2 regions of the Viridibacillus sp. NPDC096237 genome follow, and region 1 is predicted to be linked to the other one. Evidence: riboswitches for the same ligand, from Rfam matches in the RefSeq annotation. Region 1 holds a riboswitch; the other holds the start of a gene.

What was found. Region 1 has a riboswitch for S-adenosylmethionine ahead of ACQKMD_RS12390 (methionine biosynthesis PLP-dependent protein). Riboswitches for the same ligand answer to the same signal wherever they lie in the genome.
Region 2: it holds a riboswitch for S-adenosylmethionine, as region 1 does, so the genes downstream of both, metK (methionine adenosyltransferase) here and ACQKMD_RS12390 (methionine biosynthesis PLP-dependent protein) in region 1, are expected to answer to the same signal.

The regions. Positions count from the first base shown of each region.
Region 1 covers NZ_JBNNTI010000020.1:38,755-43,252, forward strand. The annotation lists gene ACQKMD_RS12380 (methyl-accepting chemotaxis protein) at 1-978, shown strand, start outside; gene ACQKMD_RS12385 (tetratricopeptide repeat protein) at 1,192-2,121, opposite strand; SAM riboswitch class I at 2,295-2,398, shown strand; gene ACQKMD_RS12390 (methionine biosynthesis PLP-dependent protein) at 2,471-3,601, shown strand; gene ACQKMD_RS12395 (aminotransferase class V-fold PLP-dependent enzyme) at 3,597-4,498, shown strand, end outside.
Region 2 covers NZ_JBNNTI010000007.1:108,987-113,484, reverse strand. The annotation lists gene pckA (phosphoenolpyruvate carboxykinase (ATP)) at 392-1,978, opposite strand; SAM riboswitch class I at 2,182-2,300, shown strand; gene metK (methionine adenosyltransferase) at 2,564-3,760, shown strand; gene ACQKMD_RS06900 (gamma carbonic anhydrase family protein) at 3,934-4,446, opposite strand.

The DNA.
Region 1 (4,498 bases):
TTTGCTGAAATCGCCAATAGTACAAATGTGTTAATCACATCCATCTCTTCATTAGTCAAACGCGTGAGTACACTTGCTGAAAGTGTATCTGCTAGTGGGCAACAATTAATGGCTTCAGCCGATGAAAATTCGAATATTATCCAATCAATTGCCGATACAACAGGTGAAATCGCTGAAGGTAGCGAGCAAACGATGCTACGTATGAATAACGCCGTTCAAAAGATGAATTTGTTAGAAGAAGCTGCACGTTACTTAAGTACAGATGCTGAACATGTGAAAACAGCAACTGATCAAATGAAGATTGCTGCTGAACTTGGTGAAAAAAGCGTAGAACAGTCTTCAAAAGTGATGATGTTGATAGAAGAAACTATGGCTAATACAACAGAAACTGTTGAAGCACTAGGTAAAAAATCATCCGATATTACTTCCATTATTCGTACAATTACTGATATCTCAGAACTAACAAACTTACTGGCCCTTAATGCAGCCATCGAAGCAGCTCGTGCTGGTGAACATGGTAAAGGATTCGCTGTCGTAGCAGATGAGGTTCGAAAGCTAGCTGAGCAATCTCAAAAAGCCGCACTGGAAGTAACGGGGATCGTTTCATCAATTCAATCAGAAGTACAAGCTATTATCACACAAAATCATGATGGTGTACAAAATGTGATACACGGTGTTGAAGTGACAAATGAAACAAATGCTTCTTTAGATAAAATTATTAAACAAACAAACGATACTGTAGCGATTATTAACAAAATGGTCATTCAAATTGAGCAAACTTTAAGCTATAGCCAAGAAGTGGCTGCCTCCTTTATAGAAGTAAATCAGATTGCAGAAAATACAGCAATGAGCACAGAGCGTTCCGCAGCTTCTGCAGAAGAAGGCTCTGCATCAATGCAAGAAATTACAGCTTCAGCAGTTGAACTATCCAATCAAGCTGACGAATTACGAAAAGTGGTTGGGGAATTCAAAGTATAACTTTTTCACTAAATGACTTGCAATTTCTATTGAGATTGCAAGTTTTTTTATTCCGCTCATTAATTTATATGTATTAGAAATTCCTTCGTTCATAATGTTATTACCCCAATCCTCCCTTCTTAAGACAACATTTCATGTGATAACAATGATTACACTGGGATGTTAGTCGTATATAAAAAAATGGCAGGAGACATGACATCATCTCTCGTCCATTTACATATTAACAAATTCGGCATACGTTTTATTACCATGTACTTTGCAGCCATATAGATAACATTTTAAAACATAGTATGGCTCGAAATAAATTCTTGGGCGGTAGCCCTTCAAAATTCGTCCAATCAGTGTATTATATTTTTCTTTTGTATGTTGTAAGTCCATATTGGATTCTTCGAGATTTTCCTCTATCAACGCTTTATCTATTGCTCTTACACTACTTTTTACAATTTCATCAGCAGTTTCTGTTTTCATCTGGTCTATAATATCTGACGCTTCTTCTACTCTACCTAATTGAATAAGCGCATAAACATAATGTTCTACCCAATCATACGATCTAACAATTTCTCTCCATCCTATTTCAAACAAAGGAATTGCTTCTTCAAAGTAGTTAATTTGCGCATAAAGTTCAGCAACATTTACTTCACCCATATAATTTTCATCATCTGCATTAACTTTTTTAAGCGTATTAAGTACAGAATCGTAATCATCTAAATATAAGTAAGAAACCATTTCCGCATATTTTAAAAAATCGCCATCAGTTGCAGATTTTTTATAATGTTCTGCTGCTTTTTCAAAATTGTCCATGTTAAAATATGCTGCTGCTAAATTCCCATGAACTACTTCAGTATCTTCCATTTTTAAAGCATATTCTAAAATTCTGATTGCTGAAATATATTTTTCCATTCGCAAATAAATTTCACCTAGTAAAGCAAAAGGAAAATAATGTTTTGGTTGTTGTTCTATTGCTTCAGCTAAGAGCGGTAAAGCTTTGTAATATTCTTCAGCGTCTTTAATATAAAAACATGCTAAGTTATGGAGCGATTGTATATCTCTTTTTTCTATTACTGCTTGCTCTAGCATCATTTGAGCTTCTTCAAATTTAAATTCTTGTAATAACTGATTAACAGCTATGTCATTTAAATTCATCTCGTCACCTTCCAATTCAACTATGCAAATAATAGCATATTCATATAAAAATTGTACCACTTCTCAAAACTTATCAACTTTTCAAATTATACTTGTTTCATAAAAATGTTGATATTCTCATGTTTACATGGTAAAATTTCATTATTATCAACTTTCAAACAATTGAATATACTTACTTATCAAGAGAGATGGAGGGACTTGGCCCGACGATATCTCAGCAACCACCCTATTTGCGGCAAGGTGCTAATTCCAGTAGACGTAGTCTTGTAGATAAGGAGATTGACTTCATATTTTGAAGGCCCTCTTCCTTAGAGGGCCTTTTACTTTTTTAATAAAGGATGATGACATGATGACAAACAACCGTATTGAAACACGCCTAGTTCAGCTTGGTAATAACACTGATCAAAAAACGGGTGCTATTAACACACCGATTTACCTTTCGACAGCCTATAAACATGCGGGTCTTGGACAATCTACTGGCTACGATTATACACGGACAAAAAATCCGACACGCACTGTATTAGAGGAAGCTATAGCTAACTTAGAATCTGGAGACGCTGGCTTTGCCTGTAGTAGTGGGATGGCTGCTATTCAATTAGTATTGTCCCTTTTCAAATCAGGTGATGAGCTTATTTTACCTGAGGATATTTACGGTGGAACTTACCGTTTACTTGCTCAATACCATGAACAATATGCGATTAAACCTCATTATGCGAAATTCTCTTCAACTGAAGAAGTTGAGTCCTACATTAACGACAAAACGCGCGCCATTTTTATTGAGACTCCAACTAACCCTTTAATACAGGAATTTGATATTGAGCTATATGCAAAGCTTGCAAAAAAACATCATTTACTTCTGATTGTTGATAATACCTTCTTAACACCCTACTATCAACGTCCAATAGAGCTAGGTGCTGATATTGTTCTACATAGTGCAACTAAATACATCGGTGGCCATAATGATGTTCTGGCTGGGCTTGTCGTTAGTAAAGGTGAAGAGCTTAGCGAAAAACTATTCACAAATCATAATGCAGCAGGTGCAACACTTGCTCCATTCGACTCATGGTTACTGCTACGAGGATTAAAAACGTTACATCTTCGCATGAAACAACATACGGAAAATGCTAAGCAAATCGCGGCTTATCTAGAACAAGAACCTTTAGTAAAAGACGTTCTGTTTGCTGGTAAAGGCGGCATGATTTCTTTCCGTTTACAAAAAGGTGACTTAGTTGGTAAGTTTTTAGAAAGCTTGAAATTAATCGTCTTCGCTGAAAGCTTGGGCGGTGTGGAAAGCTTTATCACATATCCAACTACACAAACACATGCGGATATTCCAGAAGAAGAACGTATAGCTCGGGGTGTTGATGACTCTTTACTTCGCTTTTCTGTGGGTATTGAAGAAGCAGAAGATTTAATCGCCGATTTACAACAAGTTTTTTCTATCTTAGAAAAAGAGGTGTCATCATATGAGTTCAATTAATGAACAAATCGAAACAAGTTTAATCACCGCTTCTACTCGTGGTAATTACGAGCAAAAAACTGGTGCAGTAAATGTTCCAATATACTTATCATCTACATTTGATCAGGAACATTTCGATTCTTTTGGTCCGTATGATTATAGTCGTTCTGGCAATCCAACTCGTGATGCTTTAGAGAAGACAATTGCTGAACTTGAAGGTGGTACTCGTGGATTTGCATTCTCTTCAGGAATTGCAGCCATTGCTTCCGCCTTTATGATCTTAGAAGCCGGCGACCATATTGTTGTGACATCTGAAGTATACGGTGGAACATACCGTTTCGTAACACAAGTGTTAACAAAGTTTGGAATTGAACATACATTTGCTGATTTCTCTGAATTAGCATCAGTTGAAGCAGCTATACGTCCAAATACAAAGGTATTATATATAGAAACACCAGCTAATCCCCTTTTAGGTATTACTGATATAGAAAGTGTTGTGGCTATTGCAAAGGCAAATGGTGCTCTAACGTTTTTAGATAACACTTTTATGACACCTTTATATCAACGTCCATTAGATCTTGGTGTGGATGTTGTATTACACAGTGCAACTAAGTTTTTAGGGGGGCACAGTGATATTATCGCAGGGCTTGCAGTAACAAAAGACGTAGATCTTGGTAACAGAATCTACTTCATGCAAAACTCATTCGGTGCTATTTTAGGTGCGCAAGATTCCTTCTCTTTAATTCAAGGTATCAAAACGTTAAATGCCCGTTTAACACAATCAACAGCATCCGCATCAAAAATTGCAAATTATTTAGATGCTCATGAACTCGTAGAAGAGGTATATTTCCCAGGCTTAGAATCGCACCCAGGTCATGATATCCATACAAAACAAGCAAAAAATGCTGGTGCCGTATT
Region 2 (4,498 bases), on a different contig from region 1:
TTCGAATATTAACTTTTATGCCATTTTTGACCTTTGCCAAGTACAATTGGCGAGTTCTTTAAATTCTCAGTAGCAAAAGTAAGCATCGCTTTCATTGGACACTTTTTTTAGAGGTTGTTCACCACATCCTCAATTTTTCTCATAAGATATTCTTGAGGTAGTTGATCAAGTCATTTCAATTTGATCTCTTTCAGGATTATTTTTTCACGTCACCATTCTCCATTACCTCAAAAATTTTGTTTTTATTACATGTGTAGTTGATTTGAGCGGAGGTGGCGCCCGCCCGCGGAAAGCGTCCACCGTAGCGGAAATCAACGGTCGTATCTATTTATATATATTCTAAAATAAAAAGACCACTCAAAGAGTAGTCTTTTCTAATTTATTAGTTGAATTAAGCGATAGGACCGCCGTTTTTCACGATATCTTCTGATACAACACCGAATTTTTTGAAGTTTTCTCGGAACATGTCAGCAAGAGCAGAAGCTTTTTGATCATAAGCTTCTTTATCTTTCCATGCGTTACGTGGATTTAATACTTCAGTTGGAACACCTTCAACAGCTACAGGTATTTCTAGACCGAAGATAGCATCTTTTTCAGTGGAGACGTTATTTAATTTACCATCGATTGCGGCACGAACCATTGAACGAGTATAAGAAAGTTTCATACGGTTACCAACGCCATATTCTCCACCAGTCCAACCAGTGTTTACTAAGAATACGTTTACTTTGTGTTCATCGATCTTGTTACCTAACATTTCAGCATATACTGTTGCCGGAAGTGGTAGGAATGGAGAACCGAAGCATGTTGAGAATACTGGTTCAGGTGAAGTAACACCGCGTTCAGTACCTGCCAATTTAGATGTGAAACCACTTAAGAAGTGATACATTGCTTGCTCTTTTGTTAATTTACTGATTGGAGGCAATACGCCAAATGCATCTGCAGTTAAGAAGATGATTGTTTTTGTATGACCTGCAACAGATGGATCAACAATGTTTTCGATATTTTGAATTGGGTAAGCAACACGGGTATTTTCCGTTAGCGAACCATCGTCGTAATTTGGAATACGTGTTTCTTCATCAATTACTACGTTTTCTAGTACAGTACCAAAACTGATAGCATTGTAAATTTCAGGTTCTTTCTCTTTAGAAAGGTTGATAGTTTTAGCATAGCATCCACCTTCGATATTGAATACACCGTTGTCAGACCAACCATGCTCATCATCGCCGATTAATTTACGGTCTGCATCTGCAGATAAAGTTGTTTTACCTGTTCCAGATAAACCGAAGAATAGTGCTACATCGCCTGCTTCACCAACGTTTGCTGAACAGTGCATTGAAAGAATACCTTGTTGTGGTAATAAGTAGTTCATGATACTGAAAATCGATTTTTTCATCTCACCAGCGTATTCAGTTCCGCCAATTAGGATGATGCGTTTTTCAAGAGAAACGATAATGAAAGTTTCAGAATCAGTTCCATCTACTGCCGGGTCCGCTTTGAAAGTTGGAGCAGAAACGATTGTGAAGTCAGCTTCATGTGTTTCTAGCTCTGCTTCAGTAGGACGAATGAATAATTGATGTGCAAATAGGTTATGCCAAGCGTATTCATTTACTACTCGAATAGCTAAACGAGATGATGTATCTGCACCTGCAAAACCGTTAAATACAAATAATTCTTCTTTTTCTTTCAAGTAGTTAACTACTTTAGTGTACAATGAATCGAAGATATCCGATGAGATTGGTCTATTTACTTTACCCCAATCAATTTTATCTTTCGAACTTTCTTCTTCAACCATATATTTATCTTTAGGAGAACGACCTGTATATTTTCCTGTGACTGCTCTTACAGCACCATCAACAGTTAAGATTGCTTCACCGCGTGAAGAAGCTTTTTCTGTTAATTGTGGTACTGAAAGTTGTTCCAGAATATTTTCACCTTTCAATAATTCCTTCAGTTCATTCGTAATTTCTACTGAATTCATCGTTTTACGTACCATCCTTTTTATATTATTTCTCTTGTTAGAGGGGATTTATATTTCATTTTCGAAATTAGTATAACACATTTAGTTAAATAATCTATACTAATTGCAATATAATTTTTATGAAAATTGTACTTTTTTTTAAGAAATAAAAAAGATGTTGACAACTAAGCTATAATGTTCTAATATGTGAAATTGAACGGATACTCTTATCCCGAGCTGGTGGAGGGTCAGGCCCTATGAAACCCGGCAACCTGCATTGTGTTTTTATGTGATGCGCTGGTGCTTAATCTGATGCAAGGATTTTATCCTTGAACGATAAGAGTGAAAGGTGCTTATGAATTATTCCCTTCCACTCATTAGTAATAATGGGTGGAAGGGTTTTTTTATCTAAAATAGACCAATTCCTAAATTTTTGATAAGTATATGTAATTTATGCGGTTCTATTTATATATAGTGGCACTTTCTAGAATCCTCGTGTTAAAAGCAGCAACGGCTTGGTGTTCAATCCTACTGGAAAGAACTAACATGGGTAATGAGTACCGTATCATTTCCGAGGCAATCTCGCAGATAATAGGAGGAAACCAAATGACAAACCGTCGACTGTTTACATCAGAGAGTGTAACAGAAGGACATCCAGATAAAATTTGTGATCAAATTTCGGATGCCATTTTAGATGAAATCGTTTCAAAAGACCCGAATGCACGTGTTGCGTGTGAAACTACAGTAACAACTGGTCTTGTATTAGTAGCAGGAGAGATTACAACATCAACTTATGTTGATATTCCTAAAATCGTTCGTGAAACGGTAATGGAAATCGGCTATACGCGTGGTAAATATGGCTTTGACGGTGAAAACGTTGCTGTTTTAACAGCAATCGGTGAGCAGTCAGCTGATATCGCATTGGGTGTTGACCAAGCTCTTGAAGCACGTGAAGGTTCAATGACAGATGAAGACATTGAAGCAATTGGTGCTGGTGACCAAGGTTTAATGTTTGGATTCGCTTGTAATGAAACACCTGAGTTAATGCCTTTACCTATTAGCTTGGCACATAAATTAGCTCGTCGATTATCAGAAGTTCGTAAAACACAAGAGTTAGCTTATTTACGTCCGGATGGTAAAACTCAAGTGACAATTGAATATGATGAAAATAATCATCCTGTTCGCGTTGACACAATCGTTATTTCAACTCAGCATGATCCAGAAGTGACATTAGAGCAAATTAAAGAAGATTTACAAGCGTGCGTAATTGCTCCGGTTGTTCCTACTGAATTACTTGATGAGAACACAAAATACTTTATCAACCCAACTGGTCGCTTTGTAATTGGTGGACCAAAAGGTGACGCAGGGTTAACAGGACGCAAAATTATCGTAGATACTTACGGTGGATACGCTCGCCATGGTGGCGGTGCATTCTCTGGTAAGGATGCGACTAAGGTGGATCGTTCTGCAGCTTATGCGGCGCGTTATGTTGCAAAAAATATTGTAGCAGCTGAACTTGCCGAGCGTTGTGAAGTACAACTTGCTTATGCGATTGGTGTTGCACAACCAGTTTCAATTGCAATCGATACTTTCGGTACTGGTAAAGTGAAAGAAGCAGATTTGGTTGAGTGGGTTCGTGAATTATTTGATTTACGCCCAGCAGGCATTATTAAAATGCTTGATTTACGCCGCCCTATCTACAAACAAACAGCTGCTTATGGCCATTTCGGCCGTACAGATTTGAATGTTCCATGGGAAGCTACAGATAAAGCTACCGTTTTAAAAGATAAAGCTGGACTTTAATTCATTCTGGAAAATCCCAATAATACTAAATATCCCGAGTTACATATTGATTATTTTAGTAATCAAATGTAGCTTGGGATATTTTTTGTTTTTATATAGAAGAAACTCACAATAAGAAATTAAAAAAACCTGAGAAATCGTATGAAAAACGATACTCAGGCTTCTAGATTTAGTTATTTTTGTAGTGATTTATAATATTGTCCTTTTTCATAATACTCATTCACAATGCGATCCATATCTTTTTTATCTTCTTCAGTTAACTCGCGAATAACCTTTGCAGGGCGTCCAAATACTAATGTGTTAGGAGGGATTATCTTACCTTGTGAAACGAGACTGCCGGCACCAATAAATGCGCCTTCACCAATTTCAGCACCATCTAGGATAATTGAAGCCATCCCAACAAGAGCGCCTTTTTTTACAGTACAGCTATGTAATGTTACTTGATGTCCAATTGTCACATCGTCTTCTAAGATAAGTGGATATGCAGGACTTTGATGTAAACAACATAAATCTTGGATATTTACTTTGCGTCCTATAATTGTAGGAGAAACATCTCCACGGATAACCGTATTATAAAAAATAGAAGAATCAGGTCCTATAGTAACATCGCCAGTGATAATAACGTTATCGCCGACAAAAGCGGATGGGTCAATAGATGGTTTTTTGTCTCTGAATGGATAAATCATCGAAAAATGCCTCATTTCAAGTTATTATGTATTATTATCGTAACAAAAGGAA